DNA from 4 places in the Kitasatospora sp. NPDC090091 genome. Region 1 is predicted to be linked to each of the others. Evidence: riboswitches for the same ligand, from Rfam matches in the RefSeq annotation. Region 1 holds a riboswitch; each other region holds the start of a gene.
What was found. Region 1 has a riboswitch for cobalamin ahead of ACIPSC_RS10965 (ribonucleoside-diphosphate reductase subunit alpha). Riboswitches for the same ligand answer to the same signal wherever they lie in the genome.
Positions count from the first base shown of each region.

Region 2: it holds a riboswitch for cobalamin, as region 1 does, so the genes downstream of both, ACIPSC_RS07130 (peptidase) here and ACIPSC_RS10965 (ribonucleoside-diphosphate reductase subunit alpha) in region 1, are expected to answer to the same signal.
Region 3: it holds a riboswitch for cobalamin, as region 1 does, so the genes downstream of both, ACIPSC_RS19625 (cobalamin biosynthesis protein) here and ACIPSC_RS10965 (ribonucleoside-diphosphate reductase subunit alpha) in region 1, are expected to answer to the same signal.
Region 4: it holds a riboswitch for cobalamin, as region 1 does, so the genes downstream of both, metE (5-methyltetrahydropteroyltriglutamate--homocysteine S-methyltransferase) here and ACIPSC_RS10965 (ribonucleoside-diphosphate reductase subunit alpha) in region 1, are expected to answer to the same signal.

Region 1 is NZ_JBIVDY010000005.1:247,964-255,360, reverse strand. Features, by position in the region: gene ACIPSC_RS10980 (helix-turn-helix domain-containing protein) at 15-872, shown strand; gene ACIPSC_RS10975 (DUF397 domain-containing protein) at 890-1,099, shown strand; gene ACIPSC_RS10970 (ribonucleotide-diphosphate reductase subunit beta) at 1,160-2,155, opposite strand; gene ACIPSC_RS10965 (ribonucleoside-diphosphate reductase subunit alpha) at 2,176-4,584, opposite strand; cobalamin riboswitch at 4,785-4,925, opposite strand; gene ACIPSC_RS10960 (glycosyltransferase family 39 protein) at 4,989-6,974, opposite strand; gene ACIPSC_RS10955 (glycoside hydrolase family 26 protein) at 6,971-7,397, opposite strand, start outside.
Region 2 is NZ_JBIVDY010000003.1:357,296-363,650, reverse strand. Features, by position in the region: gene ACIPSC_RS07155 (CoA-acylating methylmalonate-semialdehyde dehydrogenase) at 1-1,056, shown strand, start outside; gene ACIPSC_RS07150 (acyl-CoA dehydrogenase family protein) at 1,053-2,201, shown strand; gene ACIPSC_RS07145 (enoyl-CoA hydratase/isomerase family protein) at 2,201-3,274, shown strand; gene mmsB (3-hydroxyisobutyrate dehydrogenase) at 3,271-4,155, shown strand; gene ACIPSC_RS07135 (enoyl-CoA hydratase-related protein) at 4,152-4,412, shown strand; cobalamin riboswitch at 4,441-4,580, shown strand; gene ACIPSC_RS07130 (peptidase) at 4,679-5,767, shown strand; gene ACIPSC_RS07125 (flagellar hook-length control protein FliK) at 5,803-6,282, shown strand.
Region 3 is NZ_JBIVDY010000010.1:236,944-244,340, reverse strand. Features, by position in the region: gene ACIPSC_RS19635 (alpha/beta hydrolase family protein) at 1-742, opposite strand, end outside; gene ACIPSC_RS19630 (XRE family transcriptional regulator) at 922-1,635, opposite strand; cobalamin riboswitch at 1,896-2,058, shown strand; gene ACIPSC_RS19625 (cobalamin biosynthesis protein) at 2,154-3,119, shown strand; gene ACIPSC_RS19620 (cobyric acid synthase) at 3,116-4,633, shown strand; gene ACIPSC_RS19615 (putative cobaltochelatase) at 4,626-6,725, shown strand; gene cobO (cob(I)yrinic acid a,c-diamide adenosyltransferase) at 6,731-7,336, shown strand; gene ACIPSC_RS19605 (cobyrinate a,c-diamide synthase) at 7,356-7,397, shown strand, end outside.
Region 4 is NZ_JBIVDY010000003.1:346,682-354,078, reverse strand. Features, by position in the region: gene ACIPSC_RS07110 (CbiQ family ECF transporter T component) at 1-1,131, shown strand, start outside; gene ACIPSC_RS07105 (ABC transporter ATP-binding protein) at 1,128-2,771, shown strand; gene ACIPSC_RS07100 (ECF transporter S component) at 2,768-3,676, shown strand; cobalamin riboswitch at 3,674-3,898, shown strand; gene metE (5-methyltetrahydropteroyltriglutamate--homocysteine S-methyltransferase) at 4,056-6,371, shown strand; gene ACIPSC_RS07090 (3-hydroxybutyryl-CoA dehydrogenase) at 6,552-7,397, opposite strand, start outside.

The DNA.
Region 1 (7,397 bases):
TGAAGGGGCGTCAAATGAGCGATGTACGGCCGACGGTGCGCCGCCGCAGACTGGCTGCCGCGCTGGTCAAGCTGAGGGAAGATGCGGGCAAGACGCCTGAGGAAGCGGCTCGACGGATCGGCTGCCACCGGACCAAGATCAGTCGAATCGAGAACGCCAGGTTGGGCATCTCCCTCGGAGAGTTGCGTGACCTGCTGACCTTCTACGGCGTCGGTGATCAGGCGCACGTCGACGACCTGGTGGGCATGGCGCGTCGTGGTCGTGAGCCGGGCTGGGTGCAGCGCGCGAGCTTGGCGAGGCCGTCTTACTCGGACTTCATCGGCTATGAGGAGACGGCTGACTACATCCGGTCGTTCCAGAACGTGCTGGTGGCAGGCCTGCTGCAAACACCGGACTATGCCCGAGCCGTGCTTCAAGCGCGACCGTCCACCTTGAGCAAGGATGAGGTGGAGGCTCTTGTGACTGCGCGGATTGCACGGCAGGAGGTGTTGAACCGCGCCAGCCCGCCGCGCATCTGCGTAATCGAAGGGGAAGCGGCTCTGCGGGTCCAGGTGGGCGGGGCGAAGGTCATGAGCCAACAACTCGACCGGCTCCTGGAGATGGCGGAGCGGCCCAACGTTGAGCTCCAGATACTGCCGGATCGAGCTGGGGCTCATCCCGGGCTCATGGGGTCATTCGTGCTGTTCAGCTTCCCCACGCCGACATACTCGGACGTCGTGTGTGTCGAACACCGGACGGGGACGCTCTACATGGAGACGCCGGCGGAGACTGAGGACTACACGCTGATCTTCGATTCGCTCCGCTCGATCGCCTTGAGCCCGGCTGACAGTCTCGACATGATCGCTCGGGTGCGGCAGGAGCTGTACCACTAGGCAGTAGAGAGGTGAGCATGCTCGCAGCGGAACTTGGAAACGTCGCATGGCGCAAGAGCAGTTACAGCGGGCAGGGTGGTGATTGCGTCGAGATCGCTGTCGGTGCGGCCAGGCTGGTGCCCGTTCGGGACTCCAAGGATCCTGATGGGCCGGCTCTGCTCTTCGGCACCGACGCCTGGGACTCGTTCCTCACCGGGGTCAAGGACGGCGAGTTCCCCACCCCCTGATTCAACAGCGCTGCCCCGCACGGCTTGGCCGTGCGGGGCAGCGCTGTCATGTCCGACGACTTAGAAGTCGTCGTCGAAGGCGACCGAGCCCTCGACCGCGACCTGGTACGCGGACACCCGGCGCTCGAAGAAGTTCGTCAGCTCCTGGACGTTCTGCAGCTCCATGAAGCCGAACGGGTTGCTCGACCCGTACCGGATCGGCATGCCGAGGCGCGCCAGACGCTGGTCGGCCACGGCCTGGAGGTACTCGCGCATCGACGCGGTGTTCATGCCGGGCAGACCCTCACCGCACAGGTCCTGGGCGAACTGGAGCTCGGCCTCGACGGCCTCCTCCAGCATCTCCGTCACCTGCTTGGCCATCTCCTCGTCGAAGAGGTCGGGCTCCTCCTCGCGAACCGTGTCCACCACGGAGAACGCGAAGTCCATGTGCATGGACTCGTCGCGGAACACCCAGTTCGTCCCGGTCGCCAGACCGTGCAGCAGGCCCCGGCTCCGGAACCAGTACACGTACGCGAACGCCCCGTAGAAGAACAGCCCCTCCACACACGCGGCGAAGCAGATCAGGTTGAGCAGGAACGCCCGCCTGTCCTCCTTCGTCTGCAGCGAGTCGATGTGGTCGACCGCGTTCATGTACTTGAAGCAGAACTGGGCCTTCTGGTGGATGGAGGGGATGTTCTCCACCGCGGCGAAGGCCGCGTTGCGGTCCTCCGGGTCGGGCAGGTAGGTGTCGAGCAGCGTCAGGTAGAACTGGACGTGCACGGCCTCCTCGAACAGCTGCCGGCTCAGGTAGAGCCGCGCCTCCGGGGAGTTGATGTGCTTGTAGAGGCTCAGCACCACGTTGTTCGCGACGATCGAGTCACCGGTCGCGAAGAAGGCGACCAGCCGCCCGATCATGTGCCGCTCGCCCTCGCTCAGCTTGGCGAGGTCGGCGACGTCGGAGTGCAGGTCCACCTCCTCCACCGTCCAGGTGTTCTTGATCGCGTCCCGGTACCGGTCGTAGAACGACGGGTAGCGCATCGGGCGCAGGGTCAGCTCGAAGCCGGGGTCGAGCAGCATCTTGCGGTCGTCGTCGGTGCTCACTGGCAGGCCTCGCAGGACTCGGGGTTCTCCAGGGAGCAGGCGATGGCGTCCTGCTCCTCCTGGGTCATGGTCGGGGTGCCCACGCTGACCGGGTTGGCCGGCTGCGGCGCGGCCGTGCGGGCGGTCCCGGACGCGGCCTGGGCGATCCGGGTCGCCGGGCGCGAGCGCAGGTAGTAGGTGGTCTTCAGACCGACCTTCCACGCGTACGCGTACATCGAGCTGAGCTTGCCGATGGTCGGCGCGGCCATGAAGAGGTTCAGCGACTGGCTCTGGTCGAGGTACGGCATGCGCGCCGCGGCCAGGTCGATCAGCGCGCGCTGCGGCAGCTCCCAGGCCGTCCGGTACAGCGAACGGACCTCGGCCGGCAGCCAGTTGAGCTCCTGGACCGAACCGTTGGCGTCACGCAGCGCGTCCCGGGTCTGCTGGTCCCAGACGCCCAGCTCCTTGAGCTCGCGCACCAGGTACGGGTTGACCTGGAGGAACTCGCCCGACAGCGTCTCGCGCTTGAACAGGTTGGAGACCTGCGGCTCGATGCACTCGTACACACCGGCGATCGAGGCGATCGTGGCGGTCGGCGCGATGGCCAGCAGCAGCGAGTTGCGCAGCCCGGTCCCGGCGATCCGGGTGCGCAGCGCGGCCCAGCGGTCGGCCCACTGCGGGGCGGCCGACGGGAAGTGGTCGATGTGCAGCTCGCCGCGGGCGGCGCGGGTCTCGCCGTACGCCTCGTGGCGGCCCAGCTGCTCGGCCAGGTCGGCGGAGCGCTCGTACGCGGTGAGCATGATCCGCTCGGCGATCAGGGTGGAGAGGGTCTTCGCCTCGGCGGAGTCGAAGTCGATCCGCAGCTTGAAGAAGACGTCCTGAAGGCCCATCACGCCCAGGCCGACCGGCCGCCAGCGGGAGTTCGACGTCCCGGCCTCGACGGTCGGGTAGAAGTTGATGTCCACCACGCGGTCGAGGAAGGTCACGGCGGTGCGCACGGTGGCGTCCAGCCGCTCCCAGTCCATCGCGCCGATCAGGTCGGCGGCGGTGGCGCCGTCGGCCACGTGGGCGCCGAGGTTGACCGAGCCGAGGTTGCAGACGGCGGTCTCGGAGTCGTCCGTGACCTCCAGGATCTCCGTGCAGAGGTTGGAGGAGTGCACGGTGCGGCCGGGCAGCGCGGTCTGGTTGGCGGCGCGGTTGGAGGCGTCCTTGAAGGTCATCCAGCCGTTGCCGGTCTGCGCCAGGGTGCGCATCATCCGGGCGTAGAGGGTCTGCGCGGGGATGGTGCGGACGGCCTTGCCGGCCAGCTCGGCCTTGCGGTAGGCCTCGTCGAAGTCCTCGCCCCAGAGGTCGACCAGCTCCGGCACGTCGGCCGGGGAGAACAGCGACCAGTCCTCGTTCGCGTTGACCCGGCGCATGAACTCGTCCGGGATCCAGTGCGCCAGGTTGAGGTTGTGGGTGCGGCGCGCCTCCTCACCGGTGTTGTCGCGCAGCTCCAGGAACTCCTCGATGTCCGCGTGCCAGGTCTCCAGGTAGACGCAGGCCGCGCCCTTGCGGCGGCCGCCCTGGTTGACGGCGGCGACCGAGGAGTCGAGGGTGCGCAGGAACGGGACGATGCCGTTGGACTTGCCGTTGGTGCCCCGGATCAGGCTGCCGCGCGAGCGGATCCGCGAGTAGGAGAGGCCGATGCCGCCGGCGTGCTTGGAGAGACGGGCGATCTGGGCGTACCGGGAGTAGATCGAGTCCAGGTTGTCGAGCGGCGAGTCCAGCAGGTAGCAGCTCGACATCTGCGGGTGCCGGGTGCCCGAGTTGAAGAGGGTCGGCGAGGAGGTCAGGTACTCCAGCCGGCTCATCAGGCGGTACAGCTCGGCCACCTCGCGCACCGACTGCTCGTTGTCGCCGACCGCCAGGCCACAGGCGACGCGGAGCAGGAAGTGCTGCGGGGTCTCGACGACCTTGCGGGTGATCGGGTGGCGCAGCAGGTAGCGGGACTGCACGGTGCGCAGGCCGAAGTACTCGAAGCGGTCGTCACCCTGCGGGTCGATCATCGCGTCGAGGACGTCGGCGTGCTTGGCGACGAGGGCGGCGGTGGTGTCGCCGATCAGGCCCTCGGCGTGGCCGACCGCGATCGAGGTGGAGAAGGAGACCACGCCCTGGGTCGCGGCCTCGTCGACGATCTCCAGCGCGAGCAGCCGGGCGGCGAGCTTCGAGTACTGCGGGTCCTCGGCGATCATCGACGCTGCGGCGTCCACGGCCAGCCCGCGCAGCTCGGCGAAGTCCGAGCCGGCGTGGCGGCCGCGCAGCGCGGCGGCGGCGACATGGCCGGGGTCCACCTGCGGAAGGTCGACGCTGCGGTCGGTCAGCACCCGGAGCAGAGCGCCGCCCGGGTCGGAGACCGTCGGGTCGGCGGTGGCGGAGCTGGACACCTGGGCGGGCAGGGTGGCTGAGGCAGCGGTGGTCAAGGCGCTCTCTCCTGGCGGCGATCGGCGGCGGTGGATCGAATCACCGGGCCGTTCGGGGCAGGGGAGCACGGCGCGGCAGCCGAACGGCGTCGCGCGACGGTGTCATCCCCGGCCCGCCCGCGAGGCCCGGAAGTACTACTGGTGCTGAAGGCCTCTGCGGGGAGGGCGACCGGCACACCGTCGGCAGGTACTCGGACTCGCGGGCTCGGCTTGAGCCGCCCGCACACCGCTGCGGGGCAGTCCCGGATTCCCACCGGGTTCCCCTGCGTCGACAGCAGGGACGAGCATACATCTAGTGGCGGCTGAGTATGACGGCCCCATATGTAGTGGCGGGCGTGTCGCCGAGCCCGGGCCGCGCGCCCGGGCTCTCAGTACCGGAGGAACACTTTGTACGTGCCGGAATCGCCGGTCGGGGAGCTGAACTGAGCGATCAGGCGGTAGTGCCCGCCGGCCCCGACAGCGTCCGCGACGGCCCGGTTGATGGCGCTCGGCGCGGTGCTGTCGAGGACGACGAGGTTGAACCAGCCGTCCCGGACGGCGGTGACCGTGCCGTCGTCGCCGCGGTGCACCACGCCGGCCCGGTCCTGGTACTCGGTGCCCCGGCGGGCCGAGAACCACTGGTCCGGCTTGCTGACGCTGCCCAGGTAGTACTCGGGCAGTCCCTCGACCTCGGTGAGGTAGCGGCCGCCGTGCGGCTGGGCGTGCAGGCGCAGCACGCTGAGCAGCCGGCCGGAGTCGGGACCGTCCTGGTAGCGCAGGGACGCCTGCTCCAGCCCGAGGGCGAGCAGCACCACCCACACCAGGATGCCCAGCTGGGGGTTGCGGAAGTGCGCGCCGACCAGCCGGGTGATGCCCACGCCGGCCAGCGGTGCGGCGAAGAGCATGCCGAACCCGAGGTGCCGGAACATCACGCCCGGGGTGCCCAGACAGGCGTACAGGACCGGGATCAGCAGCGCCGTTCCGCACAGGGTGGTGCTCAGCGCCGCGCGGCGCAGCCGGGTGGCCGTGATCTCGTCGTCCTCGGGCGACTCGTACATCCGCTCGCGCCGCACGTAGGCGGCCGCCCCGGCGCAGGCCAGCAGCGTGAACAGGCCGCTCCACTGGGCCGCGGAGAGCAGGACCGAGCCGGCCGACCGGGCCTCGTGGCCCTGCGTGGGCGACCAGGCCGCAATGTCGTCCAGCAGGCCGAAGGGCAGCAGCAGCCCGACGGTGCCGACGGCCAGGAGCAGCGCCCGCAGGGCGGCCGGGCCGCGGCCCTTCCGGGCCGAGGCGGAGATCACGGTGAGGGCGAGCAGGGTGGGCAGGGCGACCACGGCGGCGTACTCCGCGGCGACCGCCAGGGCCGCCACCGGCGCGGCCAGCAGCACCAGGGCCACCGGGGCGCGGGCGGTCCGGACGACGATCCAGGCGGTGACCGCGACCAGGGCGATCGCGAGGGCGTCCGGGGCCGCGTAGAAGCCGACCACCACGGTGGACTGCACGACGGCGTACGCGGCGGCGCCGCAGATGGCCACGCGCTCGTTGAAGAGCCGGCGGGTCAGCGAGTAGGCCAGGACGGTGGTGGCCAGGGCCAGGACCAGGCTGACCAGCCGGGCCCCGAAGATCCCGCTCGCGTTGGCGGCGGCGCCGGCCAGCGGCGGGTAGAGCCAGGGCGCGCCGGGGATGCGGTGGACCAGGTCGGTCGTCACCGGGGTGCCGTCGAACAGGTGGTCCAGCTCCTGGCGGCCGACGATCATGGCGATGGCCTCGTCGGGGTGTGCGGCGCCGAGCAGGCGCAGCGAGAGCGCCGCCTGGACGGCCAGCACGGCGAAGAGCAGGGCGCGGCCGATCCAGCGCCGCCGGGGGCTGGGCGCCGGGTCCCAGCCGGTCGCGGGGACGGCCGGGATGGTGTACGGGGCCAGCTCCACGGGCGGGCCGTCGGACGGGTGGAACCGCGGGTCGGTGGGCGCCGGGCCCTCCTCGGCGTGCGCGGGCCCGTCGTGGTGGGCGGTGCCGTCGTGGTGCGCGGGCCCGTCGTGGTGGGCGGTGCCGTCGTGGAGCGCGGTGGCGTCCTGGTGCGCGGTGGCGTCCTGGTCCGCGGGCCCGTCGTGGTGGGCCTGCTCCTCCGGGTACGCGACGTCCTGCCGGTGGGCGCTGTCGTCCGGGTACGCGTTGTCGTCCGGGTACGCGGGCTCGTCCGGGTACGCCGGGTACGCCGGATCCACCGGGTACGCAGGGTCGAGGAAGCCGGCCGGCTCGTCCGGGTGCCCGGGGCCGTGCGCTCCGCTCCCGGCCTGCGCGGTGTCCTCGGTCTTCGCCGTCCGGGCCGGGGTGTGCGGGGTGAACCAGGGGGAGTCGGTCTCTGAGGGCATCATGGGTTCCGGATGTCGAAGCCGTAGCGAGGGTCGGACACGCGCTGCTTGTAGTCCGCGAGCGACGGCGGGGAGGTCTCGATGCGCCAGTCCGCCCGTTTCACCATGTTGAACCAGACGAACCCGACGATGTCGTCGTGCGTCTCGATCCCGGTGAAGAGCTGGTCGATGTCGGCGCGCTGGCGCTTCCCCTGCTGGGAGGCCGTCTCGCTGATGAAGAACGGCTTCTTGCAGAAGGCGCGGATCTCCGCCATGGTCGCGCCGTAGAGCGTGTCGAAGGTCTTCGGGCCGGTGAGGGTGAAGTAGCCGGTCATGCCGGCCCAGTCCACGTAGGTGTCTCCGGGGTAGTACGGCGCGAGCCGGGTGTTGGGCGCCGGGACGGTGATGTTCGGGCTCCAGACCCAGATCACGTTGGTCGCGCCGGCC
Region 2 (6,355 bases), on a different contig from region 1:
CCGTTCAACTTCCCGGCGATGATCCCGCTCTGGAAGGCCGCGCCCGCGCTGGCCTGCGGCAACGCCTTCGTCCTCAAGCCCTCCGAGCGCGACCCCTCGGTGCCGCTGCGGCTGGCCGAGCTGTTCCTGGAGGCCGGACTGCCGCCGGGCGTCCTCAACGTGGTCAACGGCGGCAAGGAGGCCGTCGACACGCTGCTGGAGGACCCGCGGGTGGAGGCGGTCGGCTTCGTCGGCTCGACCCCGATCGCCCAGTACGTGTACGCGACCGCGGCCGCCCACGGGAAGCGGGCGCAGTGCTTCGGCGGCGCGAAGAACCACATGATCGTCATGCCGGACGCCGACCTCGACCAGGCGGCCGACGCGCTGATCGGCGCCGGGTACGGCTCGGCCGGCGAGCGCTGCATGGCGATCTCGGTCGCCGTCCCGGTGGGGGAGGAGACCGCCGACGCCCTGGTGGCGAAGCTGGTCGAGCGGATCGCCGCCCTGAAGGTCGGCCGCTCGGACGACCCGGCGGCCGACTTCGGCCCGCTGGTCGGCGCCGACGCGCTCGCCCGGGTGCGCGACCACCTCGACATCGGTGTCGCAGAGGGCGCCGAACTCGTCGTCGACGGACGCGACTTCCGGCTGGACGGGCACGAGGGCGGCTACTTCCTCGGCGCCTCGCTGTTCGACCGGGTCACCCCGCAGATGCGGATCCACCGGGAGGAGATCTTCGGCCCGGTGCTCACCGTCGTCCGCGCCGCCGACTACGAGGAGGCGCTGCGCCTGCCCAGCGAGCACGAGTTCGGCAACGGCGTGGCGATCTTCACCCGGGACGGCGACACCGCCCGCGACTTCACCCGCCGGGTCAACACCGGCATGGTCGGCGTGAACGTGCCGATCCCGGTGCCGGTCGCCTACCACACCTTCGGCGGCTGGAAGCGCTCCGCGTTCGGCGACCTCAACCAGCACGGACCGGACGCGATCCGCTTCTACACCCGCACCCGGACCGTCACCTCGCGCTGGCCCTCCGGGGTCAAGGAGGGCGCGAGCTTCACCATTCCGACGATGGGATGAGCGCCGTGCACGACCTCACCGAGGACCAGCGGGCCGTCGCCGGGACCACCCGGGCCTTCGCCGACGAGTACCTGGCGCCGCACGCGGTGGAGTGGGACCGGACCAAGCACTTCCCGGTCGACGTGCTGCGCAAGGCGGCGGACGTCGGCCTGGCCGGCGTATACGTGCGCGAGGACGTCGGAGGCTCCGAACTCTCCCGGGCGGACGGGGTGGTGGCCTTCGAGGCGCTCGCCACCGGCTGCCCGTCGATCGCCGCCTACCTGTCCATCCACAACATGGTCGGCTGGATGGTCGACCGCTACGGCACCGGGACCCAGCGCACCCGCTGGCTGCCGGCGCTCTGCTCGGCCGAACAGTTGGGCAGCTACTGCCTCACCGAGCCCGGCGCCGGCTCCGACGCCGCCGCGCTCACCACCCGGGCCGTGCGCCAGGGGGACCACTGGGTGCTGGACGGCGTCAAGCAGTTCATCTCCGGGGCGGGCACGGCGCAGGTGTACGTGGTGATGGCGCGGACCGGCGGTCCGGGGCCGAAGGGCGTCTCCGCGTTCCTCGTGGACCGTGACGACCGGGGGCTGTCCTTCGGCCCGAACGAGCAGAAGATGGGCTGGAACGCCCAGCCGACCCGCCAGGTGCTGCTGGACGGCGTCCGGCTGCCCGCCGACCGCCTGCTCGGGGCGGAGGGCGAGGGCTTCCGGATCGCCATGGGCGGCCTCAACGGCGGACGGCTCGGTATCGCCGCCTGCTCGCTCGGCGGAGCCCAGAGTGCGCTGGAACGTGCGGTGGCCCACCTCGCCGACCGTGAGGCGTTCGGGGCGCGACTGCTGCACGCCCAGGCGCTGCAATTCCGACTCGCCGACATGGCGACCGAGTTGGAGGCCGCCCGGGCGCTGGTGTGGCGGGCCGCCGCGGCCCTGGACCGGGGGGACCCCCGTGCGCCGCAGCTCTGCGCGATGGCCAAGCGCCACGCCACCGACACCGGCTTCACGGTGGCCAACGACGCCCTCCAACTGCACGGCGGCTACGGCTACCTCGCCGAGTACGGCATCGAGAAGATCGTCCGCGACCTGCGGGTGCACCAGATCCTGGAAGGGACCAACGAGATCATGCGCGTCATCGTCGCCCGCGGCCTGACCGGAGCCGCGTGATGACCGGGAACGACACCGCGGAGGTCATCGTCCAGCGGGAGGGCCGGGCCGGGTTGATCGTCCTCAACCGCCCCGCTGCCCTGAACGCCCTCACCCACGGCATGGTGCAGCGGATCTCGGAGGCCCTGGACGCCTGGGAGCGCGACGACCGGATCGAGACCGTCGTCGTCACCGGGGCCGGCGACCGCGCCTTCTGCGCCGGAGGCGACATCGTCGCCATCCACCGCGCCGCCACCGGCGGCGACCACGGAGCCGTCGAGGAGTTCTGGCGCGACGAGTACCGGCTCAACGCCCGGATCGCCCGCTACTCGAAGCCCTACGTCGCCGTGATGAGCGGCATCGTGATGGGCGGCGGCGTCGGCGTCTCCGCCCACGGCAGCGTCCGGATCGTCACCGAGACCACCCGCGTCGCCATGCCGGAGGCGGGCATCGGCTTCGTCCCCGACGTCGGCGGCACCTACCTGCTCGCCCTCGCGCCGGGCGAGTCGGGCACCCACCTCGCCCTGACCGCGGGCTCCGCCGGTGCCGCGGACGCCCTCCTGTGCGGGCTCGCCGACCACTTCGTGCCCACCGGGCGGCTCCCGGCCCTGCTGGACGACCTGGCCGAACTGCCCGTGCACGACGCCCTCGAACGACACGTCGCGCCCGCGCCGACGGGCCTGCTGGAAGGGCAGCGGGCATGGATCGACAGCTGCTACGCGGCAGCCACCGTGGAGGAGATCCTCGACCGGCTGCGGGACAGCGGTGAACCCGAGGCGAAGAAGGCCGTCGACCGGATCACCGCCAACTCCCCGACCGCCGTGAAGGCGACCCTGGCCGCGCTGCGCCGGGCCCGGGCCCTCGGCCCGCTGGAGGCGGTGCTGGACCAGGAGTACCGCACGTCCTGCGCGGCGCTCTCCACACCGGACCTCGCCGAGGGCATCCGGGCCCAGGTGATCGACAAGGACCGCACACCCCGGTGGAGCCCGGCGACGCTGGGTGCCGTCGAACCCGCCACCGTGGCCCGCTACTTCGTCCCGCTCGGCGAGCGCGAACTGGGCCTCGCCGCCACCACACCCCTGGAGCGCTGGTGACCCACAGCATCGGATTCGTCGGACTGGGCAACATGGGCGGCCCGATGGCCGCCAACCTGGTCAAAGCCGGGTACGCGGTGACCGGTTACGACCTCTCGGAGGCCGCCCGCGGGCGGGCCGCCGGCCGGGGAGTGGCCATGGCCGACTCGGCCGGGGCGGCGGTGGAGGCCGCCGGGGTGGTCGTCACCATGCTGCCGACCGGACGCCATGTCCTCGAAGCCTACGACGAGTTGACGTCGGTCGCGCGCGGCGCGCTGTTCGTGGACTGCTCCACCGTCGCGGTCGGGGACGCCCGGATCGCCGCCGATCTGGCCCGGACCGCCGGCCACCGGGCGGTCGACGCGCCGGTCTCCGGAGGAGTGCCCGGCGCCGAGGCGGCGAGCCTGACCTTCATGGTGGGCGCGGGGGACGCCGACTTCGCCGAGGCCGAGCCGCTGCTGGCGGCGATGGGCCGCCGGGTCGTCCACTGCGGAGCGTCCGGCGCCGGGCAGGCCGCGAAGATCTGCAACAACATGATCCTCGGCATCTCGATGATCGCGGTGAGCGAGGCCTTCGTGCTCGGGGAGAGCCTCGGCCTCGGCCACCAGGCGCTGTTCGACGTGGCATCGACCGCCTCCGGCCAGTGCTGGGCGCTCACCACCAACTGCCCCGTCCCGGGGCCGGTGCCGACCAGCCCGGCGAACCGCGAGTACGCCGCCGGGTTCGCCGCCGCTCTGATGGCCAAGGACCTCGGACTGGCCGCCGGCGCGGCCGAGAGCGCGGGCGTGAGCACGGAACTCGGGCGCAGGGCAGCGCAGTTGTATGCGGACTTCGCGGCCGGCGAGGGCGCGGGCCTGGACTTCTCGGCGATCATCACCACTCTGACGGAGGGCGCCAAGTGACCGGCTACGAGACGATCCTGGTCGAGCGCAGGGACCGGGTCGGGGTGATCACGCTCGACCGCCCCAAGGCGCTCAACGCGGTGAACACCCTCCTGGTGGGCGAAGTCGTCTTTGTGGTAAAGAAGTTCGACTGCGACCCGGAGACCGGTTGCCTGGTGGTCACCGGTTCGGCGGAGTCCCTCGCAGTCGTCGGCCGTCCGGCCGTCGGAGGCGAGAGGCGTCCGAGGAAGGCCAGGCTCCGGCCCACCGTGATGTGACGCACGATCCCTTGACCGGATCTTTTCCGTTTCGCCATGATGAGCCGTCATGTAGTGACTCCGCCGCTGGGGGAAGCCGGTCCGAATCCGGCGCTGACCCGCAACGGTAGGCCGCCGACGCCACGTCGGCGGCGAGCCCGAGTACCCGTCGGCGGAGATGTGTCGTCCCTCCTCCCGTCGTGGTCTGCGGGCCGGAGCTCCGAGGGCTGCCCCGGCGCGTCGCCGGTGTCCTCCGGGCCCCTGCGTCCAGGCCCGGAAAGGCACCCATGTCCGCGCTCCGCCGCCCCCTCGGTCTGCTCGCGATACCCGCACTGGCGCTCGCCACCGCACTCCCGGCGGCCACCGCCGCCCACGCCGCACCCGCCGCCGCACCCGCCGCCGCGCCGTCCTCCGCGACCGTCCGTCCGGACGCCGCCGCGGCCGGCTGGCTGGCCCGTCAGCTCGTCGGCGGCGACCACTTCGAGTCCGTCTTCGACGGCACCGCCTACCCCGACCAGGGCCTGACCATCGACGCTGTGCTGGCCTTCGCCGCCTCGCACAGCTCCGACGAGGCCGCCGCCAAGGCGACCGCCTGGCTGGCCAAGCCCGAGATCCTCGGCGGCTACCTCGGCGACGGCACCACCGAGGCGTACGCGGGCGCCACTGCCAAGCTGCTGCTCGCCGTCGAGGTGCGCGGCGGGAACCCGACGGCCTTCGGCGGCGTCGACCTGCCGGCCCGGCTGCGCTCGCTCCAGACCGCCGAGGGCCGGTTCTCCGACCGCTCCCAGTGGGGCGACTACAGCAACGCGTTCGGCCAGTCCCTCGCGGTGATCGCCCTGCACCGCACGCCCGGCGGTGCCCCGGCCGCGGCCGTCGACTTCCTGGCGAACAGCCAGTGCGCGGACGGCGGCTACCCCGTCTCCTTCGGCCAGGCCACCTGCACCAGCGACCCGGACGCCACCGCCCTCGCCGCCCAGGCCCTGGCCGCCACCGGCCGCACCGCCAAGGCGAACGCGGGCCTCGGCTGGCTCGCCGCCCACCAGAACGCCGACGGCGGCTTCGCCGCAGCCGGGGCGTCCGCCTCCAACGCCAACACCACCGGGCTGGCCACGCAGGCGCTGCTGTCCGGCGGGCGCTTCGGGGCCGGCGTCAAGGGCTGGAGCCGGCTGGTGAAGTTCCAGCAGGGCTGTGCCACCGACCCGGCGGTACGCGGCGCGATCGCCTACGACGCGACCGGCTTCAACCCCGGCAGCGGTTCCCGGGCGACCGCGCAGGCGGTCCTCGGCCTGGCCGCAGCCCCGCTGGCGACCCTCTCCGCCGCCGGCGCGCGTCCCGACGCCCCCACCCTGGCCTGCCCGGCGCCGGCCGCCCGCTGAGAATCCGAACCCCCGACCCCACGAGGAGAGTTCCGATGACCGACACCCTCACCCCGGCCCGCCCCGCGCGCCGCACGCTCGGCTCGATCGCCGCCGTGGCGGCCCTCACCGCCGGCCTGCTCGGCGCCTCCGCCGTCCAGGCCCCGCAGGCCCACGCCGCGGCCTGCAGTGGCACCACCGGCGTCACCGTCGTGGTCGACTTCACCGCCGTCGGCGGCGGCATCGAGACCGGCTGCGCACCCGGCGACCCGGCCACCGGCCTCGCCGCGCTGACCGGTGCCGGATTCTCGTGGGCCTTCCACCCGCGCTTCCCCGGCTTCGTGTGCAAGATCAACGCACTGCCGACGACGTGCACCAACCCGACCGGCGGCGCCTACTGGTCGTACTGGCACGCCCAGCACGGCGGCCCTTGGTCGTACAGCAACCTGGGCGCGGGCAGCTACAACCCGGCGCCCGGGGACGTCGAGGGCTGGTCCTTCGGCGCCGGCGCGCAGCCGGGAATCACGGCGCCCTGACACCGGTGTGTCGCCGCACGCGGCGCGCCGGGCACCCTCCGAGGAGCCCGGCGCGCAGGTGATGTGATCGACA
Region 3 (7,397 bases), on a different contig from region 1:
AGGCCCAGGCGGACCGGGCGGCCATCTGCAGGGCGATGGTGGCCCCGACCGACCAGCCGTAGAGGACGATCCGGGCGGCGCCGTTGTCCAGCGCGAGCCGGACGGCCGCCTCGACGTCCCGCCACTCCGTCTCGCCGAAGTGGCCGAGGCCGTCCGGGGAGGCGGGCGCACCGGCGTCGCCGCGGTAGGTGACGACGAGGGCCGGCAGGGCGAGCCGGTCCAGGACCGGCAGCACCGGGAGGACCTGCTGCCGGTCCGCCTCCGGGCTGTGCACCAGGACGACCCAGGTGCCGCGCTTGCCGTCCAGGTACCAGGCCGGGAGGGCGCCCAGCTCGCCCTCGGCGGCGGTCTCGCCGTACGCCAGGCCGAGCGCCCCGATCGGGTCGCCCAGGTGCACCCGGGGGGTGAAGCGGACCTCGGTGCCGGCGGTCAGCGTGCCCCGGTCGGCGCGGACCAGGCGGCGGGTGACGCCCCGGTCGTCCCGGTGCAGGATCTCGTCGACGACCGCGTGCCCGCCGCCGGCCCACTCGACGCCCCAGCGGCCGGGCCGGGCGCTGTCGGGGCCCGGGGTGAAGGTGACCCGGCCGGCGCCGAGGGCCTGCACCAGGACGGGGCCGGTGGGCGCCTCGCGGGCGGCCGTCGGACGGACCATCCGCTCCGACGCCCGGCGGCCGATCACCAGCACGGCGACCCCGGTTCCGACGGCGGCGGCCGCCACGACGGCCGCGGTTCCCCAACGCATATCGCTCCCCGCTCTGTCGGTCGCGGACTGGGCACTCTGTGCGCACCAGTCCACTCGCGGGGGAGGCGGCCGGCCACCGGACGCGGCCGTCCGGGTCACGCCGGGGCGGCCGGCGGGCCCGGGGCGGGCGGCCGGGCCCCCGGGCGGGCGGCCGGGCGCCGGGGGGCAGGGCCCGGCCGTCACACCGGGATGTCGGGCTGCCGCCGCGCGAGCAGCTCCCAGAACCGCTCGCCGGCCGGCCGGTCCCGGGTGACGGCGGGCCCGGCCGCCGGGGCCGGCGAGCCCCAGCTGCCGGCGCCCCAGTGCGAGGAGACCTGGTACTCGCTCTGCAGCGCCGTCAGCACGGCGGCGAGGTCCTCCTCGTGCACCGGCACGATCCGGCCGATCGCACGGACGTGCGCCTGCCAGCGCCCGTCCACGCACTGCTTCAGCCGCTGGTCCAGCTCCTCCCGACGGCCCGTCACCGCGACCAGCTCGCGCAGCCGCAGCCCGAGCACCTGGGCGAGCGCGTGGGTCTGCGCCTCGTCGCCGTCCCAGCGGTCGGCCGCCTCGGCCTGCTGGTAGTGCCGCAGCGGGACGCCGATCCGGCGGGCCGCGGCCTCCTGGTTGAGCTCCCGGGCCACCCGGAAGTCCCGCAGCCGGGCCGGGTGGGCGCCCATCAGCTGGGCGGGCGGGCACCAGAGCGCCCGGGCGAGGGCGATGAACTCCTCCTCGGTCGGGCGCAGCCCGCCGCTCTCCCAGCCGAGCACATGGGCGGGCAGCAGCCGGATCCCGTGCGCGGCCATTCCCTCGGCGACCTGCTCGGGGGTCAGGCCGAGGCCGGCGCGGTGCGCACGGGCGGCCGCCGGGGAGAAGGGCACCGGCGGCAGGGCGGGTGGCTGTCTGCGTCGCATGCGCCGACCGTAGGGGTTTGGTCCATCGGCGCCCCAGCCGCCGAACGCACGAAGCGGGCCTGGAGGTACCTCCAGGCGGATGGACGATCCCACAGCCTGTCATGCCCCTGCGGCAGTCATGATCGGAGATAGCGACGTGGTCGGGAACGGTGAAAACGGGGGTGCGGCGGCGTGAGGCCGTGTGACCAACCCCTCCGCGACCTTGGTTGACTCGCGGTTCGGCCGCGTGATGGGATCCTTCAGCCAATACGGAGGCATGCAGAGGAAGCCGGTGCGAGTCCGGCGCGGTCCCGCCACTGTCACCGGGGAGCACGTCCGACAAAGCCCTCCTTGCCCGCCGACGGGCAGGAGCGGCCCACCGGCAGGCCGTCAGAAGCCGCTGGAAGGCGCGGCCGTGCGTTCGACCCGGAAGCCAGGAGACTCTCGCCCCCGGTACGTCGATCCAGGGCGCGGACCCTGAGTGAGGACACGCACGCGATGCAGGCTGCCCAGCCCCACCGAGACCTCCGCTGCCTGCCGTGCGCCCGCTGACCCGCGCCGCCGCCTTCGCCCTGGGCGCCGTCGCCGGCAGCCTCGCCGACGCCCGGTTCGCCGACCCGCGCCGCGGCCACCCGGTGGCGCTCTTCGGCAGCGCGGCCGGCCGCCTGGAACGCCGGATCTGGCGCGACGACCGCGCCGTCGGCGCCGCCTACACCGCACTCTGCGTGGGCACCGTCACGGCCGGCGCGCTGGCCGCCGAGCGCCTGCTGGGCCGGCGCCTGCCCGGGCGGGCCGCGCTGGCCGCCGCCGCCACCTGGACGGTGCTCGGCGGCACCTCGCTCACCCGGGAGGCCCGGACCATCGGCCGCTCGCTCGCCGCGGGCGACCTGACGGCGGCCCGGGCCCGGCTGCCGCACCTGTGCGGGCGCGACCCGAGCGCGCTGGACGAGCAGCAGGTGGCCCGCGCCGTGGTCGAGTCGGTCGCCGAGAACACCGCCGACGCCGTGGTGAACGCGCTGGTCTGGGGCGCCGTCGCGGGCACGCCCGGGCTGCTCGCCTTCCGCGCCGTCAACACCCTGGACGCGATGGTCGGCCACCGCTCGCCGCGGCACACCCGCTTCGGCTGGGCCTCGGCCCGGCTGGACGACGTGGCGGGCTGGCCGGGCGCCCGGCTGACCGCGCTGCTCACGGTGGCCGCCGCGCCCGAACCCCGGACCGCCTGGCGGGTCTGGCGCCGGGACGGCTCCGCGCACCCCAGCCCCAACGCGGGCCAGGCCGAGGCGGCCTTCGCCGGCGCCATCGGCGTCCGCCTGGGAGGCACGCTCCATTACGGCGACCGGGTCGAGCACCGGCCGGTCCTCGGTGCGGAGCTGCGGCCGGTCGGGGTGGACGACATCGAACGGGCCTGTCAGCTCTCCCGGCGGGTGGGCGCGCTGGCCCTGGGTACGACGGTCGCGGGGCACCTGCTGCTCCGGGCGGTCCTGGGCAGGAGGGGAAGGGCATGAGCAACGCGCTGCTGGTCGCCGGGACGACCTCGGACGCGGGCAAGAGCGTGGTCACCGCGGGCATCTGCCGCTGGCTGGCCCGGCAGGGCGTCAGTGTCGCGCCGTTCAAGGCGCAGAACATGTCGCTGAACTCGTTCGTCACCGCCGACGGCGCCGAGATCGGCCGGGCCCAGGCGATGCAGGCGCAGGCGGCCCGGGTCGAGCCCGAGGCGGCGATGAACCCGGTGCTGCTCAAGCCCGGCGCGGACGGCCGCAGCCAGGTGGTGCTGCTGGGCCGGCCGGTCGCCGAGGTCGGCGCGCTGGACTACCGCGAGCGCAAGCCCGTCCTGCTGGAGCGGGCCCTGGAGTGCCTGGCCGACCTGCGCCGCCGCTACGACGTGGTGGTCTGCGAGGGCGCCGGCTCGCCGGCCGAGATCAACCTGCGGGACCGGGACATCGCCAACATGGGCCTGGCCACCGCCGCCGGGCTGCCGGTCGTCGTGGTCGGGGACATCGACCGCGGCGGCGTGTTCGCGGCGATGTACGGGACGCTGGCGCTGCTCTCCGCGGAGGACCAGCGCCACGTGGCCGGCTGGTTCGTCAACAAGTTCCGCGGCGACGCACGGCTGCTCGCCCCCGGGCTGGAGATGCTGCGCGAGCTGACCGGCCGTCCGGTGCTGGGCACCCTGCCGATGCTGTCCGGGCTCTGGCTGGACGCCGAGGACTCGCTCGACCTCACCACCGTGGTGGACCGCACCGAGGGCCGCGGGCCGGTGGGCCGGGACGTGCTCCGGGTGGCCGTGGTGCGCTTCCCCCGGCTCTCCAACTTCACCGACGTGGACGCGCTGGCCCAGGAGCCGGGCGTGCTGGTCCGCTGGGCCACCCGCCCGGAGGAGCTGGCCGACGCCGACCTGGTGGTGCTGCCCGGCACCCGGGCCACCGTCGCCGACCTGGCCTGGCTGCGCGAGCGCGGGCTGGAATCGGCCCTCCGGGCGCGGGCCGCGGCCGGACAGCCGGTGCTCGGCGTCTGCGGCGGCTACCAGATGCTCGCGCGCGAGATCGTGGACGGCGTCGAGTCCCGGGCCGGCGCGGTGGACGGGCTCGGCCTGCTGCCGACGCACGTCCGGTTCGGCGCCGAGAAGGTGCTCGGCCGGCCGGTCGGCGAGGCCTACGGGCAGCGGGTCGAGGGGTACGAGATCCACCACGGCGTGGTGACCGTCGAAGGCGGCACGCCCTTCCTGGACGGCTGCCGGGTGGACGCGGTCTGGGGCACCACCTGGCACGGCGCGCTGGAGAACGACGGCTTCCGGCGCGCCCTGCTGGGCGAGGTGGCCGCCGCCGCCGGCCGGGACTTCGTCGCAGCCCCGGACACCTCCTTCGCCGCCGCCCGCGAGGCCCGGCTCGACCGGCTGGGCGACCTGATCGAGGAACACGCGGACACCGACGCACTGTGGAAGCTGATCGAGGGCGGGGTGCCGGCCGCGGGCGCGCTGCCGTTCCTGCCGCCCGGGGCCCCCTTGGAGAATCATGAGTGACGTCCGCTACCCGTTCACCGCGATCGTCGGCATGGCCGACCTGCGGCTCGGGCTGCTGCTCAACGCCGTCTCCCCGGCCGTCGGCGGGGTGCTGGTGCGCGGCGAGAAGGGCACCGCCAAGTCGACCATGGTGCGCGCGCTGGCCGGCCTGCTGCCGTCCATCGCCACCGTCGACGGCTGCCGCTTCGCCTGCGACCCGGCCGCGCCGGACCCGCAGTGCCCGGACGGCGCGCACGACGGCGCACCCGCGTCGGCGCGCGCGGCCCGGCTGGTCGAACTGCCGGTCGGCGTCTCCGAGGACCGGATCGTCGGCTCGCTGGACCTGGAGCGGGCGCTCGCCGAGGGCGTCAAGGCGTACGAGCCGGGGCTGCTCGCCCAGGCCCACCGCGGCGTGCTCTACATCGACGAGGTCAACCTGCTCCAGGACCACGTGGTGGACCTGCTGCTGGACGCCGCCGCGATGGGCCGCTCCTACGTCGAGCGCGAGGGCGTCTCGGTGCGGCACGCCGCGCGGTTCCTGCTGGTCGGCACGATGAACCCGGAGGAGGGCGAGCTGCGGCCGCAGCTGCTCGACCGGTTCGGCCTGACCGTGGAGATCGCGGCCACCCGGGAGCCGGCCGAGCGGGCCGAGGTGGTCCGCCGCCGGCTCGGCTACGACGCCGACCCGGCGGGCTTCGCCGCGCGGTTCGCGCCGGACGAGCGGGAGCTCGCCGAACGGATCACCGCGGCCCGGAAGCTGCTGCCCGAGGTCGAGCTGACCGACCGGGCGCTGCGTCAGATCACCGCGGTCTGCGCCGCGTTCGAGGTGGACGGGCTGCGCGCGGACATCGTCATGGCTCGCACCGCCGTCGCGCTGGCCGCCTGGGCGGGGCGCACCGAGGTGCTGGAGGAGGACGTCCGCAAGGCCGCACAGCTGGCGCTGCCGCACCGGCGCCGGCGCAACCCCTTCGACGCGCCCGGCCTGGACGAGGAGCAGCTGGACCGGACACTGGCGGAGCACGCCGGACCGGAGGAGCCCGAGGAGCCGGCGGCGGAGGACCCTCGGCCGGAGGGCCCCGCCGACGGCGGGCCCGGGGACGACGGCCCCGAGCCGGACGGCGACGGCCCGGACGGCGGTCCGGACGGCGGCGGGGGCGGCGCCCCCGAACCGGCCGGCCCGCCCGCCCCGACCGGCACCGACGCACCTGCGCCGGGGCCCGAGGAGGCCCCGCAGCAGCCGGTGCCCGTCCAGCCGCCCGCGCCCGGACGGGAGGCCGCCCCGGTGGCGGCCGGCGAGCCGTACCGGACCAGGCTGTTCAAGGTGGACGGCACCGGGCGGGGCGCCCAGGGCCGCCGCTCCCCTGCCGAGACCGACGGCGGCCACACCATCCGGGCCCGGCGCCCGCAGGGCCGGCTGGCCCGGCTGCACCTGAGCGCCACCCTGCAGGCCGCCGCGCCGCACCAGGTGGCGCGCGGGCGGACCTCGCGCGCGCTGGTGCTGGCCAAGGACGACTTCCGCGAGCAGGTCCGCCAGGGCCGGGAGTCCAACCTGGTGCTGTTCGTGGTGGACGCTTCGGGCTCGATGGCGGCCCGGCAGCGGATGACCGCCGTCAAGGGCGCGGTGCTGTCGCTGCTGATGGACGCCTACCAGCGCCGCGACAAGATCGGCATGATCACCTTCCGCGGGGCGGGCGCCGAGCTGGCCCTGCCCCCCACCTCCTCCGTCGAGGTCGGCGCGGCCCGCCTGGAGTCGCTGCCCACCGGCGGCCGGACCCCGCTGGCGGCCGGGCTGCTGCGGGCGCACGAGGTGCTGCGGGTCGAGCGGATGCGCGACCCGCACCGGCGGCCGCTGCTGGTCGTGGTGACCGACGGCCGGGCCACCGGCGACCGGGACGCGGTGGCCCGGTCGCACCGGGCGGCCGGGCTGCTGGCCGCCCAGGGCGTGACCGGCGTGGTGCTGGACTGCGAGGCCGGCCCGGTCCGGCTCGGCCTGGCCCGAACCCTGGCGGCGCGGCTCGGCGCCTCCGCCGTGACCCTGGACGAACTGCGCGCCGAGGGCGTCGCCTCGCTCGTCCGCGAGAACCGTGCCACTCCCCTGCGAAAGGCGGCCTGATCCCCATGCCCAAGGGCGTTCCCGAGAGCGTTCCCGACGACGGCCTGACCACCCGCCAGCGCCGCACCCAGCCGATCACCGCCGTGCACACCGGCCCCGGCAAGGGCAAGTCCACGGCCGCGTTCGGCATGGCGCTGCGGGCCTGGAACCAGGGCTGGCCGGTCGGGGTGTTCCAGTTCGTGAAGTCCGCCAAGTGGAAGGTCGGCGAGGAGAACGCGCTGCGCGTGCTCGGCGCCTCCGGCGAGGGCGGCACCGTCGACTGGCACAAGATGGGCTCCGGCTGGTCCTGGATCCAGCGCTCCTCCGAGATGGAGATGGACAGCGAGGCGGCGGCCAAGGAGGGCTGGGAGCAGGTCAAGCGCGACCTCGCGGCCGAGACCTACCGCTTCTACGTGCTGGACGAGTTCACCTACCCGATGCACTGGGGCTGGGTCGACCCGGAGGAGGTGGTCGCCGTGCTGCGGGACCGCCCCGGCAGCCAGCACGTCGTCATCACCGGCCGGTACGCGCCCGAGCCGCTGACCGCCTTCGCCGACCTCGTCACCGAGATGACCAAGGTCAAGCACCCGATGGACGCCGGCCGCAAGGGCCAGCGCGGCATCGAGTGGTAGCCCCGGGAGACCCCTGCACGTGAACATCCCCCGCCTCGTCGTCGCCGCGCCGTCCTCCGGC
Region 4 (7,397 bases), on a different contig from region 1:
GCGCTCGCGCTGGCGACCGCTGCCAGCCGCACCACCAACCCGCTGCTGCTCCTGCTCGTCCTCGCCGTGCTCGGGTACGTGGTCACCGCCCGCCGGACCGAGGCCCCGTGGGCGCGTGGCTTCACCTACTACCTGTGGGTGGCCCTGACCGTGGTGGCGATCCGGGTGGTCTTCCGCTGCATCTTCGCCACCGGCATCACCCCGCACGACCACCTGCTCTTCTCCCTGCCGCACATCCCCACGCCCGCCTGGTACGCGGGGATCCAAATCGGCGGACCGGTCTCCCTGGAGGCCACGCTCTCCGCGGCCTTCGACGGTCTGCGGCTGGCCTGCCTGATCTGCTGCATCGGCGCGGCCAACACCCTCGCCAACCCCAAGCGGGCCCTGCGTGTCCTGCCCGGTGCGCTGTACGAGCTGGGCGTCGCCGTCACGGTGTCGCTGAGCGTCGCGCCGCAGCTGGTGCAGAGCGTCCAACGCGTCGCCCGGGCGCGGCGGTTGCGTGCCGGGCAGCGCAAGGGCGTCCGCGCGTTGCGTGGCATCGTGGTGCCGGTCCTGGAGGACGCCCTGGAGCGTTCGCTGCACCTGGCCGCCGCGATGGACTCGCGCGGCTACGGGCGCTCCGGCACCGCCTCCCGTCGCTCCCGCCGGCTCACCGGTGCCCTGATGCTGCTCGGCATGTGCGGCCTCTGCGCCGGCGTGTACGGGCTCCTGGACGGGACGGCCCCCGCCGCGCTGGGACTGCCGGCCTTCCTCGCCGGCGCCGTGCTCTGTGTGGCGGGCCTGCTGCTGGGCGGGCGCCGGGTGCGACGCACCACCTACCGGCCGGACCGCTGGCGGGCGGCCGAATGGGGCGTCGCCGGCTGCGGCGTGGCCGCCGCCGTCCTGCTGTTCGCCACCGTCGGCTACGACGCCACCGAGCTCAACCCCTCCCTCTACCCGCTGACCTGGCCGACGCTGCCGCTCGTCCCGGTGCTCGCCCTGCTGCTGGCGGGCGCCGCCGGGATCGTCGCACCGCCGCCCGGCCGGACGCCCGAACCCGTCGCCCCGCCCGCGCAGCGCCCGGACGCCCGCACCGGCGGCAGCAGTCACAGCAACCGCACCGACCGCACGACCTCCGAGGTGAGCACGTGATCCGATTCGACCAGGTGAGTGTCGTGTACGACGGCAAGACCTCGCCCGTCCTGCGCGACGTCGACCTGCACGTCCCGGAGGGCGAGCTCTGCCTGGTGGTCGGTCGTACGGGCGTCGGCAAATCGACCCTGCTCGGTGCCGTCAACGGGCTGGTGCCGCACTTCACCGGCGGCACCCTGCGGGGCCGGGTGACCGTGGACGGCCGCGACACCGCCCACCACCCGCCTCGTGAACTCGCCGACGTGGTAGGCGTGGTGGGCCAGGACCCGCTGGCGGGCTTCGTCACCGACACGGTGGAGGAGGAGCTCGCCTACGTCATGGAGCAGTTGGCGATCCCCGCGGAGGTCATGCGCAAGCGCGTCGAGGAGACCCTCGACCTGCTGGGCCTGGCCGACCTGCGCCACCGCGCCCTGCACGAGCTCTCCGGCGGCCAGCAGCAGCGCGTAGCCATCGGCTCCGTCCTCACCGCCCACCCGCGCGTCCTGGTCCTGGACGAGCCGACCTCCGCCCTCGACCCGACCGCCGCCGAGGAGGTGCTCGCCGCCGTCACCCGGCTGGTGCACGACCTCGGCGTCACCGTCCTGCTCGCCGAGCACCGCCTGGAGCGCGTCGTCCAGTACGCCGACAGCGTCGCCTACCTGCCCGGCGACGGGACCGTCGTGCACGGCCCGCCCGCCGAGGTCTTCCGGGACACCGTGATCGCGCCGCCCGTGGTCGACCTCGGCCGGCTGGCCGGCTGGCAGCCGCTGCCGCTCTCGGTCCGGGACGCCCGCCGGGCGGCCGCTCCGCTGCGGGAGCGGCTGGCCGACCGCCCGGCACCGGCGCCGCGCCGCGAACCGGCCACCGGCGAGACCGTGCTCTCCGCCGAGCGGGTCGTGGTGCGCTACGGCCAGGTGGCCGCCGTCCGGGGCGTCGGGCTGGAGCTGCGCGCGGGCGAGGTCACGGCCCTGATGGGGCGCAACGGCTCCGGCAAGTCCTCACTCCTTTGGGCCCTCCAGGGCTCCGGTCCCAGGCAGGGCGGCAGCGTGAAGGTCGTCGCAGCCGAGGGCGGGAAGGCCGAGGACCCCAAGCGCCTCCCCGCGGCCCGGGCCCGGCAACTGGTCGGCCTCGTCCCGCAGACCCCCACCGACCTGCTGTACCTGGAGACGGTCGCCCAGGAGCTGGCCCAGAGCGACCTGGAGGCCGATCACGCCGCAGGGCCGACCGCCCGGCAGATCCTCGACCGGCTGGCCCCCGGCATCCCGGACGACATCCACCCCCGCGACCTCTCCGAGGGCCAGCAGCTGGCCCTCGTCCTGGCGATCCAACTGGCAGCCGCACCCAGGGTGGTGCTGCTGGACGAACCCACCCGCGGGCTGGACTACCAGGCCAAGGAAGCGCTCACCGGCATCGTCGACGCCCTCGCCGCCGAGGGCCGGACCGTCGTGGTCTCCACCCACGACGTCGAGTTCGTCGCCTCCGCCGCCGACCGGGTCGTCGTCATGGCCGAGGGCGAGATCGTCGCCGACGGCCCGACCTCCGAGGTCATCGTGGCCTCACCGACCTTCGCCCCGCAGACCGCCAAGATCCTCGCTCCCCTGCCGTACCTGACCACCAGGCAGGTCGCCGGGGCCCTCGAACCGGCGGAGGCCGCCCGATGACCGCCCTGCGCATCCCCGGCCGGGCCCGCATCGTCATCGCGCTGGCCGCCTTCATCGGCGTCGTCGCCTTCACCTGGCCGTTCGTCGTGGCCCCCGGGAAGTTCGGCTCGAACTACGCACCGCCGCTGATCTTCGGCGCCCTGCTGGTCCTGGTCCTCGCCGTCGTCATCGCGGAGATCGCGGCCGGCGGCATCGACGCCAAGGCTCTCGCCATGCTCGGCGTCCTGTCCGCCGTCAACGCCGGACTCCGCCCGCTCGGCGCCGGGACGGCCGGAGTGGAGACGGTCTTCTTCGTCCTCGTCCTGGCCGGCCGGGTCTTCGGCCTCGGCTTCGGCTTCACCCTCGGCTGCACCTCGCTGTTCGCCTCGGCCCTGCTGACCGGCGGCGTCGGCCCCTGGATGCCGTACCAGATGTTCGGCTGCGCCTTCGTGGGCATGCTAGCCGGACTGCTCCCACCGGCCCGCCGGCGCTGGGAGGTGCCGATGCTGGCCGTGTACGGGGCGTTCTCCGGTTACCTGTTCGGCTTCCTGCTCAACCTGTCCTTCTGGCCGTTCTCGACCGACCCGAACAGCTCCATCGCCTACCTGCCGGGCCTGCCCTTCACCGAACAGTGGCACCGCTACCTGTTGTTCGACCTGGCCACCTCGCTCGGCTGGGACACCGGCCGGGCCGTCACCACCTTCACGGCCGTACTGGTCGTCGGGCCGGCCGTCCTGACGGTCTTCCGCCGGGCCGCCCGGCGCGCCAACTTCGAACCCACGGTGCGCTTCGAGGCCGCGGACGGCTCCGACGTCCCTCCCGCTCCGGGGAACGCCGCGCGGCCGTCCGGTCCTGACGCCGACCCGGTCTCAGCATCCGGACGATTTGAGCGATTCGCTGTTCAGCTTCCGCCGTCCTGCCCCTAAGCTGGCGGTGCAGCTGGTTCGCCCTGTCCGCCAGGCAGGCGCGTCGCAAGAGGGAACCCGGTGGGAATCCGGGACTGCCCCGCAGCGGTGAGTGGGAACGACCGCCGTCATACGCACTGGGCCCGGGAGGGTCTGGGAAGCGACGGCCAGTAGGTGTCCGCCCTGGGACCAGGGCGGCCGTGCCCGCGAGTCCGAAGACCTGCCACTGCCCGTGCGCGACCGTTTCGCGCGCGGCAATCCGGTGACCTCGTGGGCGGGTCGGCGTTCATACCAGGCGGAGCTGCGTCCACGTGCGGGCGTCCGTCCGGTTCGTCACCCCTTCGCGCCTTCGTGCCGTCACCGGGCACCAAGAGGAATCAGGCTCGCGAAGGAGAGTCCCTTGACAGCGCAGTCCGCAGCCGCGGCGACCGTGGCCACCGTGTACGGCTACCCCCGGCAGGGCCGTAACCGGGAACTGAAGAAGGCGATCGAGGGGTACTGGAAGGGCACAGTCACCTCGGAGGCGCTGCTGACCGCCGCTGCCGGCCTGCGCCGGGAGAACTGGGCCCAGCTTGCCGAGTCCGGGGTCCAGGAGGTCCCGACCGGTGACTTCTCGCTCTACGACCACGTGCTGGACACCACCGTGGCCGTCGGCGCGATCCCGGCCCGCCACCGGGAGGCCGTCGAGGCCGACCCTCTGGACGGCTACTTCGCCATGGCGCGCGGCACCCAGGACGTCGCGCCACTGGAGATGACCAAGTGGTTCGACACCAACTACCACTACCTGGTGCCCGAGTTGGGCCCCGACACGGTGTTCGCCGCGAACCCGGCCAAGGCGGCCGCCGAGCTGCGCGAGGCCCTGGTTCTCGGCCACGCCGCCCGCCCGGTGCTGGTCGGCCCGATCACCTACCTGCTGCTCGCCAAGCCGGCGCCCGGCGTCGCGGCCGACTTCCAGCCGATCACCCTGCTGGACCGGCTGCTGCCCGTCTACGCCGAGTTGCTCGCCCACCTGCGGGCGGCGGGCGCCGCATGGGTCCAGCTGGACGAGCCCGCGCTCGTCCAGGACCGCACCCCGGCCGAACTGAACGCCGCCGCCCGCGCCTACCGCGAGCTGGGCGGCCTCACCGCCCGGCCGAAGCTGCTGGTGGCGAGCTACTTCGACCGCCTCGGCGAAGCCCTGCCGGTGCTCGCCAAGGCCCCGGTCGAGGGCCTGGCGCTGGACTTCACCGGCCCGGCCGCCGCCAACCTGGACGATCTCGCCGCAGTCGGGGGCCTGCCGGGCAAGCGCCTGGTCGCCGGGGTCGTCGACGGCCGGAACATCTGGATCAACGACCTCGGGAAGTCGCTGGCCACCCTCGCGACGCTGCTCGGTCTCGCCGACCGGGTCGACGTCGCGCCGTCCTGCTCCCTCCTGCACGTGCCGATCGACGCCGCGGCCGAGCGCGACGTCGACCCGCAGATCGCCCGCTGGCTCGCCTTCGCCAAGCAGAAGGCCGCCGAGGTCGCCCTGCTGGCCCGCGGGCTGCGGGAGGGTACTGGCGCGATCACCGCCGAACTCGCCGCCAACCGCGCCGACCTGGCCTCCCGCGCCACCTCCCCCATCACCCGTGACCCGGCCGTACGGGCCCGTGCGGCCGCCGTGGGCGCCGACGACACCCGCCGCGCCCAGGCCTACCCGCAGCGGGCCGAGGCCCAGCGCGCCCGGCTGGGCCTGCCGCTCCTTCCCACCACCACCATCGGCTCGTTCCCGCAGACCGCCGAACTGCGGCTCGCACGGGCCGACCTGACGGCGGGCCGGATCGACGCGGGGGCGTACCGGGAGCGGATGGAGGCCGAGGTCCGCGAGGTCATCGCCTACCAGGAGAAGGCCGGCCTGGACGTCCTCGTGCACGGCGAGCCCGAGCGCAACGACATGGTCCAGTACTTCGCCGAGCAGCTCACCGGCTACCTGGCCACCCGCCACGGCTGGGTCCAGTCCTACGGCACCAGGTACGTGCGGCCGCCGGTGCTGGCCGGGGACATCTCCCGCCCGCACCCGATGACGGTGGACTGGTTCCGCTACGCCCAGGGCCTCACCGACCGCCCGGTCAAGGGCATGCTCACCGGGCCGGTCACCATGCTCGCGTGGTCCTTCGTCCGCGACGACCAGCCGTTCGCCGACACCGCTCGCCAGGTCGCGCTCGCGCTGCGCGACGAGGTCGTCGACCTGGAGTCCGCCGGCGCCGCCGTCGTCCAGGTCGACGAGCCGGCCCTGCGCGAGACCCTGCCGCTGCGCGCCGCCGACCGCCCGGCCTACCTGGCGTGGGCCACCGAGGCCTTCCGCCTCGCCACCTCGGGGGTACGGGCGGACACCCAGATCCACACCCACATGTGCTACGCCGAGTTCGGCGCGATCATGACGGCCATCGACGACCTCGACGCAGACGTGATCTCGCTGGAGGCGACCCGCTCGCACATGGAGGTGGCCGGCGAGCTGGCCGAGGCGGGCTACCCGCGCGAGGTCGGGCCGGGTGTCTGGGACATCCACTCCCCGCGCGTGCCGAGCACCGAGGAGGCCGTCTCCCTGCTGCGCACCGGCCTCGCCGCGATCCCGGCCGAACGCCTGTGGGTCAACCCCGACTGCGGCCTGAAGACCCGCGGCTGGCCGGAGACCCGAGCCTCCCTGGACAGCCTGGTCGGCGCCGCCCGCCGCCTGAGGGAGGAACTGGCGGACTGACCCGAGGACGGTACGACCCGGCCGGGCACCGCACGCGTGCGGTGCCCGGCCGGTGGCTGCCCGAGCCGTCCCCGGGAAACGCGGGCAGCGCGACGCCCTGGAGCGCGCGGGTGGCGCGGTCTCCAGGGCATCGGGTCTGCCGGTGGCCGGTGGCCGGCGGCGGGAGGTACGGACGGGCCGTCAGGCCGCCGGGTGGGCGTGGAAGCCGCGGCCGGTCTTGCGGCCGAGCAGTCCGGCCTCGACCATGCGGGAGAGCAGCGGCGGGGGTGCGTACAGCGGTTCCTTGTACTCCTCGTACATGGAGTGGGCGATCGCCTCGACGGTGTCCAGGCCGATCAGGTCGGCGAGGGCGAGCGGGCCCATGGGGTGGGCGCAGCCGTAAACCATGCCGGCGTCGATGTCCTCCGGGCTGGCGTGCCCGGCCTCGGCCATCCGGACGGCGGCGAGCAGGTAGGGCACCAGCAGGGCATTGACGACGAACCCGGCCCGGTCCCGGGAGTGGACGACGTGCTTGCCGAGGACGTCCGCGGCGAAGGCCTCCACTCGGCCGACCACGGCGGGGTCGGTGTGCAGCGAGCTGACCAGCTCGACCAGCGGCATCGCCGGGGCCGGGTTGAAGAAGTGCAGGCCCAGGACGTGCGAGGCACGGCCGGTGGTGATGCCGAGCCGGGTGACGGGGATCGCCGAGGTGTTGGTGGCGAGGACGGCGTCCTCGGCGACCAGCACCTTGTCCAGGGTGGTGAGCACCTCGGTCTTGACGCGTTCGTCCTCGACGACGGCCTCGACGACGAGCTGCCGGTCGGCGAGCGCTTCGAGGTCGTCGGCGAAGAGCAGGTGGGCCCAGGCGTCGGTGCGCTGTTCCTCGCTGATCCGGCCGCGGTCGACGGCGCGGTGCAACGAGCGGTCGATCCGGCTGCGGGCGGCGCTCAGGGCCTCGCGCCCGCTCTCGCAGACGACGGTGTCGAGCCCGGCGCGGGCGAAGACCTCGGCGATGCCGGAGCCCATCTGCCCGGCACCGACGACGGC